DNA from 4 places in the Streptomyces sp. NPDC088400 genome. Region 3 is predicted to be linked to each of the others. Evidence: riboswitches for the same ligand, from Rfam matches in the RefSeq annotation. Region 3 holds a riboswitch; each other region holds the start of a gene.
The links. Region 3 has a riboswitch for cobalamin ahead of metE (5-methyltetrahydropteroyltriglutamate--homocysteine S-methyltransferase). Riboswitches for the same ligand answer to the same signal wherever they lie in the genome.
Positions count from the first base shown of each region.

Region 1: linked by a shared signal. The riboswitch ahead of ACIQD6_RS04120 (ABC transporter substrate-binding protein) and the one ahead of metE (5-methyltetrahydropteroyltriglutamate--homocysteine S-methyltransferase) in region 3 are both predicted to bind cobalamin.
Region 2: linked by a shared signal. The riboswitch ahead of ACIQD6_RS03570 (ribonucleoside-diphosphate reductase subunit alpha) and the one ahead of metE (5-methyltetrahydropteroyltriglutamate--homocysteine S-methyltransferase) in region 3 are both predicted to bind cobalamin.
Region 4: linked by a shared signal. The riboswitch ahead of ACIQD6_RS25210 (cobalamin biosynthesis protein) and the one ahead of metE (5-methyltetrahydropteroyltriglutamate--homocysteine S-methyltransferase) in region 3 are both predicted to bind cobalamin.

Region 1 covers NZ_JBIVMZ010000001.1:907,749-911,239, reverse strand. Annotated here, with positions in the region: gene ACIQD6_RS04130 (ABC transporter ATP-binding protein) at 1-34, opposite strand, end outside; gene ACIQD6_RS04125 (FecCD family ABC transporter permease) at 31-1,077, opposite strand; gene ACIQD6_RS04120 (ABC transporter substrate-binding protein) at 1,224-2,348, opposite strand; cobalamin riboswitch at 2,414-2,600, opposite strand; gene ACIQD6_RS04115 (DNA-binding response regulator) at 2,699-3,355, shown strand; gene ACIQD6_RS04110 (LysR substrate-binding domain-containing protein) at 3,433-3,491, opposite strand, start outside.
Region 2 covers NZ_JBIVMZ010000001.1:785,998-789,488, forward strand. Annotated here, with positions in the region: gene ACIQD6_RS03570 (ribonucleoside-diphosphate reductase subunit alpha) at 1-986, opposite strand, end outside; cobalamin riboswitch at 1,132-1,274, opposite strand; gene ACIQD6_RS03575 (Uma2 family endonuclease) at 1,367-1,951, shown strand; gene mctP (monocarboxylate uptake permease MctP) at 2,025-3,491, opposite strand, start outside.
Region 3 covers NZ_JBIVMZ010000016.1:147,821-151,311, forward strand. Annotated here, with positions in the region: gene ACIQD6_RS31730 (alpha/beta hydrolase family protein) at 1-1,110, opposite strand, end outside; cobalamin riboswitch at 1,592-1,792, shown strand; gene metE (5-methyltetrahydropteroyltriglutamate--homocysteine S-methyltransferase) at 1,956-3,491, shown strand, end outside.
Region 4 covers NZ_JBIVMZ010000010.1:243,616-247,106, forward strand. Annotated here, with positions in the region: gene ACIQD6_RS25205 (cobyric acid synthase) at 1-613, opposite strand, end outside; gene ACIQD6_RS25210 (cobalamin biosynthesis protein) at 610-1,692, opposite strand; cobalamin riboswitch at 1,727-1,872, opposite strand; gene ACIQD6_RS25215 (hypothetical protein) at 2,060-2,311, opposite strand; gene ACIQD6_RS25220 (anion permease) at 2,324-3,491, opposite strand, start outside.

The sequences.
Region 1 (3,491 bases), on a different contig from region 3:
CTGTACTCGTCTCTGTGTTCGCGGTCCGCTTCATTGGATTCTCCGGCCGCGGTACAGGACCAGGACGAACGCCGGTACGCCGATCAACGAGGTCACCACACCCACCGGCACCTCCTGCGGGTCGAGCACCGTACGGGCCAGGGTGTCGACCCAGACCAGGAACACCGCCCCGGTCAGCGCGGTGACCGGCAGCAGCCGGCCGTGGCCGGGACCGGCCAGCGCGCGGGCGGCGTGCGGCAGTACGAGGCCGACGAAGCCGATGGCCCCGGCCGAGCTGACCAGCGCCGCCGTCAGCAGCGCCGTCACGCACAGCAGCACCACACGGGTACGGGCCACGGAGACGCCCAGCGTCGCCGCCGCGTCCTGGCCGAACGCGAACGCGTCGAGCGTCCGCGCGTACCCGAGACACACCAGCAGCGCCACCGCGAGCACCGCGAGGCAGACCCACACGTCGGTCCACCCGGCGCCGCTGAGCGATCCGAGCAGCCAGAACAGCACCCCGCGCGTGGTCTCCGCGTCCGCCGCCGTCATCACGATGAAGGAGGTCATGGCCGAGAAGAGCTGCATGGCGGCGACTCCGGAGAGCACCACCCGGTCCACCGTGCCGCCGAGCGTATGACTGAGCAGCAGCACGAGCGCGAACGAGCACAGGGCTCCGAGGAACGCGCCGCCCGAGATGGACAGCGCCCCGCCGCCGACGCCGAGCACGACGACCACGACCGCGCCGGTCGAGGCCCCTGAGGAGACGCCCAGGACGAAGGGGTCGGCGAGCGGGTTGCGGAGCAGGGACTGCATCACCGCCCCGCACACGGCGAGTCCGGCGCCGCAGACGGCGGCGAGCAGGGTGCGGGGCAGCCGTAGGTTCCAGACGATCCCGTCCCGGATCGGTGTGAGGCCGGAATCCCCCCAGCCGATATGGGTGGCCACCACGGACCAGACGTCGCCGACGCGGATGTTCGCGGGGCCGATGGTGATCGCGACGGCGACGGAGAGGAACAGCGCGGCGATCCCGCCGGCCCAGAGGAGGCCGTGCCGCAACCGGCGTATGCCTGAGGCGCGTACACCCGTGCCGCGTATGCCTGATCCGCGTACGCCTGAGCCGCGTACGCCTGAGCCGCGTACGTCCGGATCAGGTACGTCCGGATCAGGTCCGTCCGCACCTCGTGCCTCGGGGGCCGCCGGAACCCCCGTGGCCTCCCGGGACCGCTCCGTACGTTCGACCGTCACTTCGCGGGCGCGATCTCGCGCAGCTTCGCCGCGACCTTCTCGACGCCCTCGACCGTTCGGATGGTCGGGTTCATGGCCTGGCCACTGAGCAGGACGTAGCGCTTGTGCTTGACGGCGTCCATGTTCTGGGTGGCCGGATTGGACTCCAGGAACTCGATCTTCTTCTCGGCGGTCTCGGCCGTCTCCGACTTACGGGTGAGGTCGCCGATCACCAGAACGCTCGGGTTACGGTCCGCGACCGTCTCCCAGTTGATCTGGGGCCACTCCTCGTGGTTGTCGTCGAAGACGTTCTTCGCCCCGACGGCGTTGGTGATGATGCCGGGAGCGCCGCAGCAGCCGCCCATGTACGGCGACTCGGAGTTGGCGAACCAGTAGAGGAGGGTGGGCTTTCCGGCCTTCTCGCCGTCCGCGGCCTTCTCGTCCGTCCCGCCCTTCGCGGCATCGATCCCGGCCGTGGCCTTCGCCATCCGGCTCTTGAGCCCGGCGACCACCTTCTCGCCCCGCTCCTCGACACCGAAGACCTTGGCCAGGTCGCGTACCTCGCCGTAGACGTCGTCCATGCTGAGCGGCGTCGAACGGGCTCCGTCGCCGTCGCCGCTGTTGTCCTTGGTGCAGTCGGACGGGGAGACGTACGTGGGTACGCCCAGATCCTCGAACTGCGGGCGCGTGGCCACACCGCCCTTGCCCAGCGTCGATTCGAAAGACGAGGCCACGAAGTCGGGCTCGGTGTCCAGGACCTTCTCGAAGGAGGGGGCGTTGTCCGCCAGCCGCTTCACGCGGGCGTTGGGCTTCTCCAGCCCCTTCATCAGCGGGTCGGTCCAGGTGGCGGTGCCCACCATCCGGTCGGCGAGACCGAGGGAGAGCATGATCTCCGTCGTGCCCTGGTTGAGCGAGACGGCACGGCTGGGCGCCACGTCGACCCGTACCTTCTGTCCGCAGTTGTCGAGGGTGCGGGGATATCCGGCGGCGTCACTGCCCGACGTGGACGCGTCGGACGTGGACGCGTCGTCGGAGGAGCCCCCGCCGCCGCAGGCCGTCAGGAGCAGTGCCCCGGCGAGAAAAAGGGTGGCGTGACGGACGGTGGCACGGGTGCGGGTGCGGGCGGAGCGCGCGATCGGCACGGAAGTTCCTCTGCGTCGAGGGCCCATGCGCGGAGCCCGGTCGTACGGTGCTCCCCCGCCACAGGTCGAGGACGGAGGCCGCCAGCAGGTCTTCGGACTCGGGATCCCCCGGACGAGACGCCTTCCCGGACAACTCAGCTGTCCAGTGGCCGATGCCACGCCCGTCACCCTTACCGCTGCGCGTCAGTTCCGGATTTCCACCGGATTCCCTGACCCACGTACATGGGTTCGACTGGCCTCGGCAAGCTATCACAGGAGATTTTCCAGCCAGATTCGCCCTCGGCCAGGTCCGCCGGAGCACCGGTCGAAGGGGCTATTTGTCAGGCAGGGCCCAGGAGGGACCATGGGGCATGCCGGAAAACGAACCAGTGAGCGTCGCGCTGATCGACGACCATCCCGTCGTCCTCGCCGGGATCGAGTCCTGGTACGCCGCGTCACAGCGGCCGATCACGGTGACGGCCAAGGGGCCCGGCCTCTCCGTGGCCATGTGCGGGGCCGGCCGGGACGCGGATGTGGTGGTGCTGGACCTTCAGCTCTCCCACGGGGTGCCCGCCTACCCCGAGTTGAAGCAACTGGTCGCGCAGGAACGGCAAGTGATCGTCTACACGATGCAGGACAGTCAGGAGACCGCGCTGACCTGCCTGGATCTGGGGGCGTTCACGTACCTGACGAAGGCCGAGGGGGAGAATCACCTCATGGCGGCCACGCTGGCGGCGGCCGACTGCCGTCCCTACACACCACCGGCGCTGGCCGGTGCTTTCGGCAGCGACGCGAGGAAGGGCCGGCCCGCGCTGACTCCGCGTGAGGTGGAGGTGCTCCTGGAGTGGTTCCAGTCGGAGTCCAAGGCCATGGTCGGGGAGAGCCTGGGCCTCTCCGTCCGTACGGTGAACACCTACCTGGAGCGCGTACGGATCAAGTACGCCAACGCGGGGCGGCCGGCGACGACGAAGGCGAATCTGGTCGCGCGGGCCATTCAGGACGGACTGACGTCGCTGGACGAGCTGTAGAGGTACCGGCCCGCGAGTTGGGGAGGCACGGCCCAGGCCGAGCCGTGCGGTCGCCGACCACGACGGCCGCGAGGCGCTCAGTCGCGGTACGCGGCCGTCGCGATCCGGACGAACGACCGGATCAGCGGGTTCGCGT
Region 2 (3,491 bases), on a different contig from region 3:
TCCGCGTGCCAGGTCTCCAGGTAGACACAGGCCGCGCCCTTGCGCCGGCCGCCCTGGTTGACGGCCGCGACCGAGGAGTCGAGGGTGCGCAGGAACGGCACGATGCCGTTGGAGTGCCCGTTCGTGCCCCGGATCAGTGAACCGCGCGAGCGGATACGGGAGTACGGGAGGCCGATGCCGCCCGCGTGCTTCGAGAGCCGCGCCACCTGGTGGTAGCGGTCGTAGATGGAGTCCAGCTCGTCCAGCGGGGAGTCCAGCAGATAGCAGGACGACATCTGCGGGTGGCGCGTACCGGAGTTGAAGAGCGTCGGCGAGGACGGCAGGTAGTCCAGGCGGCTCATCAGCCGGTACAGCGCGGCGACTTCGTCCAGCGCGCGGACGCTCGCGCTGTGTGCCGCGTCCGCCGCGCCGGAGTCCGTCGGCTCCTCGGCCAGCCCGGCGGCGACGCGCAGCATGAAGTGCTGCGGGGTCTCGATCACCTGGCGGGTGATCGGGTGCCGGAGCAGATAGCGGCTGTAGAGCGTCCGCAGCCCGAAGTAGCCGAAGCGGTCGTCCCCGGCCGGGTCGATCAGCCGGTCCAGACGGTCCGCGTGGCGCGTGACGAACGCGGCCGTACGGTCCGCGATCAGGCCCTCGCGGTGGCCCGTCGCGACGGACCCGGAGAACGACACCACGCCCTGCCCCGCCGCCTCGTCGGCGATGGTGCGGGTCAGCAGCCGGGCGGCGAGCCGGGAGTAGGCCGGGTCCTCGGAGATCAGCCCCGCGGCCGCCTCGGTGGCGAGCCCCCGCAACTCGGCCTCGTCCGACCGGGCGTTACGGCCGCGCAGCGCGGCGGCCGCGACCCTGCCCGGGTCGGTGTCCGGCAGATCGGCGGTCAGGTCCGTCAGGGTCCGCAGCAACGCGGTCCCGGGGCCGTCGGTCACCTGCGCGGCGACCTCGGAGATGTCGGAAAGGCCTGAAGCCGGATCGGCTGGCGCGATGGTCACGTGGTGCTCTCCCTCGCTCGGCTCTGGGCCGTCGGGAGGGAAACGGGGGTCGCGGCACGACCGTACGGCCCGGAAACGGGCAGCGCGGCGCGCGGCGTCCACCGGCCCAACCGCGAGGCCCGGACGTCTGGGCATCCGGATCGGTCGAACCGGATGCGCCGTCAGCAGGTGTTCGGACTCGCGGGTATGACAAAGCACACCACAGCACACCGTTGCGGGACAGTTCCGGATTCGCACCGGATTCCCCTGCGGTGACAGCGAGGTCGAGCATACATCTGGGGTGTGGCTGCTGTGTCACCCCCCAGATGTTGTGTCGTGAGCTCACGGTCACTGACTGTCACACCGCCCCGCTATCGTCGTCAGGACAAGGAGGTCTCCCCATGACGGCCATCGATTACGAGAGTCAGGTCCTCTCCGAGGAGTTCGACGAGGCCACCCGGATACTCGCCCGCGCGACGCGCGGCATCCGGCTCGAACTCATCGACGGGAGGGTCAGGAGCAGGGTGATGCCGGACGGGGACCACGGACGGATCATCCAGTGGCTGACGCGAATCTGTACGCAGTCCCGTCCCGAGCTCTGGCTCCACCCCGAACAAGGACTCAAGGTGCAGGAGTGCCGGAAGGGCCGCGCCCGCCCCGACGGCTCGCTCGCGCCGAGTGAAGCCTTCGTCGGCCAGGGCGAATGGGCAGATCCCGCGCCGGTCTTGATGGCCGTCGAGGTGACGACGTACGACTCCGGCACCGACCACGGGCACCGGGCGGAGAAGCCGCGCGCGTACGCCCGGACCGGCATCCCGGTGTATCTGCTGATCGACCGGGAGCACCGTCAGGTGACGGTCCACAGCGCGCCGTCCGGGGCTCGGTACGGCATCGTCCTCACGGTGCCGTTCGGCAAGGAGATCACTCTCCCCGATCCCGTCGGCATCACGCTGGAGACCGAGCAGCTCAAGAACTGGGTGCGCTGACAGCCGAGTCCTGACAGCCGAGTGGGCCGCCGGAACAGTCCGGCGGCCCACCGAGTCGTACGGTACGGAACGGTCAGCGGGTCGGGGCGCTCTCCGTCGGGGTCGGCAGCTCGACCCGCACGCCCGCGTCACCGGCGTCCGCCGTGTAGTCGGACGGGCTCGTCTCGTCGATGCCCTCCGGTGCCTTGGCCGCCCGCAGGACGAAGGTCAGCACGACCGTGACGACCACATTGAGGACGAACGCGGTGAGGCCGATGTAGCCGATCTCACCGAGCCCGGGGATCTCGGCGGACGAGCCGCCGAAGTGCTTCTGCGTGGGGCTGGCCACGCCGTACGCCGCCGCCGTGCCGTACACCATGCCGACCGCCCAGCCGCCGAGCAGCGCCCAGCGGTGGAACCAGCGGGTGAACAGGCCGCCGACCAGCGCCGGCATCGTCTGGAGGATCCAGATGCCGCCCAGCAGCTGGAAGTTGATCGCCACCGTCTTGTCCATGGTCAGGACGAAGGCCAGCGCGCCCACCTTCACCAGCAGCGAGACCAGCTTCGAGACCTTGGTCTCCTGCGCCGGAGTCGCGTCCGGTTTGATGAAGTCCTTGTAGATGTTGCGGGTGAAGAGGTTCGCGGCGGCGATCGACATGATCGCGGCGGGCACCAGCGCGCCGATGCCGATGGCCGCGAAGGCCACGCCCGCGAACCAGTCGGGGAACATGTTCTCGAAGAGCTGCGGGATCGCCAGCTGGCCGTTGTCCACCTTGATCCCGGCGGCGATCGCCATGAACCCGAGCAGCGCCAGCAGACCCAGCATCAGGGAGTACAGCGGCAGGATCGTGGTGTTGCGCCGGATCACCTCGCGGCTGCGGCTGGAGAGCGTCGCCGTGATGGAGTGCGGATACATGAAGAGCGCCAGCGCGGAGCCGAGCGCCAGCGTGGCGTAGCCCCACTGCCCGGCCTCGCCCGGTGTGAGGGCGCCCCTGGGCTGGCCGGTCGCCGGGTTCTCCTGCGAGAACGCCTCGCCCGCCTTGGCGAAGATGTCGTCGAAGCCGCCCAGCTTGATCGGGATGTAGATGATCGCGACGACGATCACGAGGTAGATCAGACCGTCCTTGACGAACGCGATCAGCGCGGGCGCCCGCAGCCCCGACGAGTAGGTGTACGCGGCGAGCACGCCGAAGGCGATCAGCAGCGGCAGGTCCTTGATGAACCAGTGCGTGGTCTCGCCGCCGCCGACGCCCATCACGTCCAGTACGGCCTGGATGCCGACGAGCTGGAGCGCGATGTACGGCATCGTGGCGAGGATGCCGGTGACGGCGACCGCCAGCGACAGCCCCTTCGAGCCGAACCGGCCGCGGACGAAGTCCGAGGTGGTCACGTACCCGTGCTTGTGCGACACCGACCAGAGCCGGGGCAGGAAGGTGAAGATCAGCGGGTAGACGAGGATGGTGTACGGCACGGCGAAGAAGCCGGCCGCGCCCGCCGCGTAGATCGCCGCCGGGACGGCCACGAAGGTGTACGCCGTGTAGAGGTCGCCGCCGAGCAGGAA
Region 3 (3,491 bases):
CGTCAACTGGTCGCCGCAGTGCTCGGCGTTGCTGAAATCGACGTCCTTGTCCCCCTTGGCGTGGAAGATCTGCACGGGTATCCCCGGCTGCCAGTCGCAGCTGTTGTCCAGCGCGCGCAGTCTGTCCTTCAGGACACCGCCGGGCTTGCGGATCTTGTCCAGGAACTCGGCGGTGAACAGGTCCTTCGAGGCGGCGGGCAGTTCGCGCTGGATGTCGGCACCGGTGTGGTCGCCGTCGAAGAGCCGCTCCACCTTCTGGTCGAACGGGGCGCGGAACGCCTCGCCCGGAGAATCGTAGAGACCGTACATCCTGTTCCAGGCGGTGACGAAATAGGCCAGGTAGAGACCTGAGTTGGCGATCTTGTCGTCCGCCGCGGCGGCCTCGAAAGCGCTCAGGTCGAAGGGCCCGCCGACCGGTGCGAGCGCGCCCGGCCGGAAGTAGTCGTCCGCGCCTTCCTGCTGGAGCGCCCGGCCCACCATCATCGTCGCGGGCCCGCCTTGGGAGAACCCGCTGATCTGCACTCTCCGCTCCAGCTCGCGTCCCTTGCGGTGGGCGAGGGTCCGCGCGGCGCGCAGTCCGTCGACGGAGGCGGCCACGGTGGCCCCCGGGTCTCCGTAGGGGTGGAATCCGTCGCCCTTGCCGAGGCCGACATAGTCGGGGGCGGAGACCGCCCGCCCGGTGGACGCGAAGAGCAGGGCAGCGCGCCGGTCGCTGGAGTTCGGATTCACCGAGGCCACATCGCCCTTGTAGACGGTGGTGCCGTGCAGCCAGGAGACGACGGGCAGCGCGCGGTCCTGGCTACGCGGCAGGACGACGAGCTGGCTGGCGACGGTGGGGGCGCCGTCGCTGCCGGTGGTGCGGTAGAGGACTCGGTACCAGGTCACGTCGTACCGGACCTGGGAGTTGTCGATTCCGGCGTTCTTCAGGCTCTCGGCCACCGTGGCCGCGGAAACGGTGCTCTCCTCCTCGACGGTCAGGATGGCCCCTGCCTCCATGGGCCGGCTGTGCGCCTCGGTGGCCACAGCCGGCGTGACCAGCGCTGTGGTCATCCCAAGGACGGCTGTGCCGGAGACAAGAACCCGTACATGCTTGCGTCGTCGCTTACTCATGCGTTGATCATGTGGGTTGCCGGTAGCCGTGAGACATGGAGCTATCCCCCGAAACGTCAGTGGGACAGGCTGGTCAGGGGTCCCCCTAGGGCCTCTCGTTTGGATCTTGCCGGGCTCGCGTGCCCTGGCACCGCGCCTCGCCGCGTTGTCGTCACTCCACGACGCTCCGCGTCGCCTCACTCCTCCGCCTTGCGATCCACGGCACCAGACCCCGCTCCCTGATCCGGCCTGATCCAAACGAAAGACCCTAGGGCCTGCTCTCTGATCACTCCGGTGAGTCCGGTGAATCCTGAAGGCAAGGGAATCGACGGTGGAGCCGGTGCGCGGACGGGGCAGGTGAGGCGTGAGCAGAAGCGGGACATGGGTGCTTGACCTGCGATTTCCCACCCGTCGCCACAGATTCCGTGTCTCATGTCACGCTCCGGAATGTGGGCGGGGGCGACCGAGGGGTTGCCTACGCCCTAGGCTGGCGGGTGCAGCTGGTTCGCCCTGTCCGCCAGGCAGGCGCGTCGTAAGAGGGAACCCGGTGGGAATCCGGGACTGCCCCGCAGCGGTGAGCGGGAACGACCGCCGTCATACGCACTGGATCCGGCCGAGGATCCGGGAAGCGACGGCCAGTAGGAATCTGCCCCGGCAGATGTGCCCGCGAGTCCGAAGACCTGCCCGTTGCCCGTACGTGACCGATCGCGTACGGATATCCCGGTGACCTCGTGGGCGGGTCGGCGTACATACCGGACGGACGAGCGCGCCCCCAGGCGTGACATGGGTCCGTCGGGTTCGTCACCCCTTCGCGCTCGCGTCCCGTCTCCGGGATCTCAAGGAGTCATCTCGCGAAGGAGATTTCCGTGACAGCGAAGTCCGCGGCCGCGGCAGCACGGGCCACCGTGTACGGCTACCCCCGCCAAGGCCCGAACCGGGAACTGAAGAAGTCCATCGAGGGTTACTGGAAGGGCCGCGTCACCGCCCGGACCCTGCGGGAGACGGCGGCCGCCCTGCGCCGGGCCAACTGGCAGCAGCTGGTGGACGCCGGCGTCGATGAGGTGCCGACCGGCGACTTCTCGTACTACGACCATGTCCTGGACACCAGCGTGATGGTCGGCGCCGTACCCGAGCGGCACCGTGACGCCGTCACGGCCGGCGCGCTCGACGGCTACTTCGCGATGGCCCGCGGCACCCAGGACGTGGCGCCGCTGGAGATGACCAAGTGGTTCGACACGAACTACCACTACCTGGTCCCGGAGCTCGGCCCCGACACCGTCTTCACCGCCGACTCCGCCAAGCAGGTCGCCGAGCTGACAGAGGCCATCACGCTCGGGCACTCCGCCCGTCCGGTCCTCGTCGGCCCCGTCACCTACCTCCTGCTCGCCAAGCCCGCCCCCGGCGTCGCGGCCGATTTCGAACCGCTGACCCTGCTGGACCGGCTGCTGCCCGTCTACGCCGAGGTCCTCGCCGACCTGCGCGCCGCCGGCGCCGAGTGGGTACAGCTCGACGAGCCCGCGCTGGTCCAGGACCGCACACGCGCCGAGTTGAACGCCGCGGCCCGCGCCTACCGTGACCTCGGCGGCCTGACCGACCGTCCGAAGCTGCTCGTCGCCTCCTACTTCGACCGTCTCGGCGAGGCCCTGCCCGTCCTGGCGAAGGCACCGGTCGAGGGCCTGGCGCTCGACTTCACCGACGCGGCCGCCGCCAACCTCGAAGACCTCGCCGCCGTCGGCGGACTGCGCGGCAAGCGCCTCGTCGCCGGTGTGGTCAACGGCCGCAACATCTGGATCAACGACTACGAGAAGTCCCTCGCGACCCTGGGTACGCTCCTCGGGCTGGCCGACCGGGTCGACGTGGCGGCCTCCTGCTCGCTGCTGCACGTTCCGATCGACGCCGCGGCCGAGCGGGACATCGACCCGCAGATCCTGCGCTGGCTCGCCTTCGCCCGGCAGAAGACCACCGAGATCGTCACCCTGGCCAAGGGACTGGCCCAGGGCACCGGGGCCATCGCCGCGGAGATCACCGCCAACCGCGCCGACCTCGCCTCCCGTACCACCTCCGCGATCACCCACGATCCGGCCGTACGGGCCAGGACCGCCGGCGTCACCGACGCCGACGGCCGCCGCTCCCAGCCGTACACCGAGCGTGCCGCCGCCCAGCGCGCCCACCTCAAGCTGCCGCTGCTGCCGACCACGACCATCGGCTCGTTCCCGCAGACGGCGGAACTGCGCACGGCCCGCGCGGACTTGCGCGCGGGGCGGATCGACACGGCGGGGTACGAACAGCGCATCGAGAACGAGATCCGCGAGGTCATCTCCTTCCAGGAGAAGACCGGGATCGACGTCCTGGTGCACGGCGAACCCGAACGCAACGACATGGTGCAGTACTTCGCCGAGCAG
Region 4 (3,491 bases), on a different contig from region 3:
GGAACTTGTTGACGAGATAGCCCGCGATCAGATCCTGGTCCTCGGGGCTCAGCAGCGCGGTCGTCCCGAAGAACGAGGCGAAGACCCCGCCGCGGTCGATGTCCCCGACCACGACCACCGGCAGCCGCGCGGCCCGCGCGATGCCCATGTTCACGATGTCGGTACGGCGCAGATTGATCTCGGCCGGACTGCCCGCCCCCTCACAGATCACCGCGTCATACGTGCCCCGTAGCTCCTCCAGGCATTCCAGGACAGGCCCGAGCAGGGCTTCCTGCCGGCCGCCGTGGTAGCCCTTGGCACTCAACTCGCCCACCGGCCGCCCCATCAGCACCACTTGGCTGCTGCGGTCGCTGCCCGGCTTGAGCAGAACGGGATTCATCAGCGCGGTCGGCTCCACCCGGCACGCCTGGGCCTGCATCGCCTGCGCCCGCCCGATCTCCGCGCCTTCGCGTGTCACGAACGAGTTCAGGGACATGTTCTGCCCCTTGAAGGGCGCCACCTTCACGCCCCGGCGCACGAGCCAGCGGCAGATCCCCGCCGTGACCACGCTCTTGCCCGCGTCGGAGGTGGTCCCGGCTATCAGCAGCCCGCCGCCGCGCCTGCCCCGGCTCATCCCCGCACCTTTCCGGCCGATGTTCCGGCCGATGTCCTGGCTGAAGTCCTGTGCCGCAGAGCGCCGTACGCGAACCGCCCCGCGAAACGTCCCACGACGCACACCGCGAGCGCGAGGGCGTTCACCCGGCCCGACAGGCGCACGGCCCGCTCGATGTCCGCGACCTCGACGGGCCGCCCCGCCTCGTTCAGTACGGGCCGGTGCTCCACCCGCCCGCCGTACGCGAGCGTCCCCCCGAGCCGTACGCCCAGCGCCCCGGCGAACGACGCTTCCACCGGGCCCGCGTTGGGGCTCGGATGCGTACGGGCGTCCTGCCGCAGCGCACGCAGCGCGCCGCGAGGATCGCCGCCCGCCACGACGGCCAGCGCCGCGGTCAGCCGGGCCCCGGGCCAGCCGGCGACATCGTCCAGCCGGGCCGAGGCCCAGCCGAACCGGAGGTACGTGGGCGACCGGTGCCCCACCATCGCGTCCAGGGTGTTCACCGCGCGGAACCCCACCAGACCCGGTACTCCCGCGACCGCTCCCCACACCAGCGCGCCCACGACCGCGTCGGAGGTGTTCTCGGCGACGGACTCCACGACGGCCCGCGCGATCTGGGGTCCGTCGAGTGCCTGCGGGTCGCGCCCGCACAGATGAGGCAGTCGTTCCCTGGCCGCGTCGATGTCCCCGGCGGCGAGTGCCCCGCCGATGGCGCGGGCCTCCCGGCCCAGCGTGGTGCCGCCGACGACGGCCCAGGTGGCGGCGGCGGTCAGTGCCATGGATGTGACGGAAGAGGCCGACGTGAAGGAAGGGACAGAGCCGATGGAGCCGGTACGACGGCTCCGTACCCCCTGTATCCCCCGTACTCCTCGGGCCGCGAGCGCCGCGATTCCGGCGGCGCCACCGGCGCACACGGCGGTGTGCAGCGCGCCCCACCCGCGGTGGTCGCGCCACAGTGTCCGCTCAACAGCCCCCGCGGCCCTGCCGAACGCGGCGACCGGATGCCCCCGGCGCGGATCGCCGAACAGCCGGTCGCCCAGGAGGCCGAGGGTGGCGCCGTAAGCGAAGACCCGATCGGCGGCCGAACCGCAGCCAGGCATGGCGAATGGTGTCCTCACTCAGGGTCCGCGCCCTGGCTCGACGTGACGCGGCGGCAAGAGTTCCTGGCTCCTGGAGACGTGGCTCGCAGTGACAGTGGCGGGACCGCGCCGGATTCGCACCGGCTTCCTCTTTCATGCCGCCGTGTATGGCCTCGGCAGTCCACCACGGTGCGCGAACACCCGTCAACTCCTCCCTGACCTGCGACGGGACAGTGTGCCGAGCCCCACATGACGCGCGACACCACCCGTTCTCCGCGCTCCGGCGAGGGCTCTTCGAAAAAGCCGGTCCCGGCGCACCCGAAGTGCGCCGGGACCGGCTGGTGTTGTCTCAGGGGACTGGTGTTGTCTCAGGGGGAGGTGGCGGAGGTCAGGCCACGATCATGTAGATGCCGTACGCCACGGCCGCCGCGCACAGCGCGAAGCAGGCGTACGCGCCCGCGCGCGCCAGAGCCACGGAGCCGCCCGCGCGTACGGAGTCGCCCGCGCCCTGCGCAGCCGTTCCCACGGTCTCCTGCTTGGCGAGGCCCACGATGCCCAGGGTGAACAGGCCCACGAGGCCGACCGTGGCCAGCAGGCTGACGCCGAAGACGGAACCGAGGGCCGCCCAGTCGATGTTCATGCGGTTCTTCCCTTACACCGAGGCGGTTCGCGCCGGCTCGCCGGCGGGGCCCGCGGGGGCCTGGATGGTGGTGGAGAGGTCCTGGGCGGCTGTGCCGGCCGTGACGGGCGGCGGGGAGACGGCCGCGACAGCGGTGGTCACGACATCGGCCGGCTCGGGGATCCCGGAGTCCGGTCCCGTTCCGTCCGTCCCGGTCTCGCCCGGCGTGACGTTCGTGTGGTCGACCGGACGGCGGCGCGACGCGAGCCAGATGGCGGCGGAGAACGCGACGAGCAGTACGGCGACGACCGCGATGCCCCAGGTGCCCTGGCCGGTCAGGAACTCCGCGCCGGCGGCGACCAGGCCGGCGGCGGGCAGCGTCAGGCACCAGGCGACGAACATCCGGGTGGCGGTGGACCACCGGACCACCCCGCCCTTGCGCCCCAGGCCCGCGCCCATCACGGCGCCGGAGCAGGACTGGGTCGTGGAGAGCGAGAAGCCCAGGTGGGAGGAGGCCAGGATGACCGTCGCGGCGCTGGTCTGGGCGGCGAAGCCCTGCTGCGGCCGGAGGTCGGTGAGCCCGCTGCCCATGGTGCGGATGATGCGCCAGCCGCCCAGGTACGTACCGAGCGCGATCGCCATGCCGGCGGAGACGATGACCCACAGCGGCGGGTTGGAGCCGGGGGACAGCACGCCGCCGGTGACCAGCGCGAGGGTGATGACGCCCATGGTCTTCTGCGCGTCGTTGGTGCCGTGGGCGAGCGAGACGAGACCGGCGGAGGCGATCTGTCCGGCGCGGTAGCCCTTGGCGGTCGCCTTGTCGTCCGTACGGCGGCCGATCCGGTAGGTCAGCCGGGTGGCGAGGAGCGCGGCGAGACCGGCGACGACCGGCGCGGCGAGCGCGGGGATCAGAACCTTGGTGATGACGACTCCGCCGTTGACCCCGGAGGTGCCGACGGACATCAGAGTGGCGCCGATGAGTCCGCCGAAGAGTGCGTGGGAGGAGCTCGACGGCAGGCCGAGCAGCCAGGTGAAGAGGTTCCAGAGGATGGCGCCGACGAGCGCCGCGAAGATCACTTCTGTCTGGATGCCCTGTTCGTTGATGAGTCCGCCGGAGATCGTCTTGGCGACCTCCACGGACAGGAACGCGCCGACGAGATTCAGGACGGCCGACATGGCCACCGCTGTCTTGGGCTTCAGG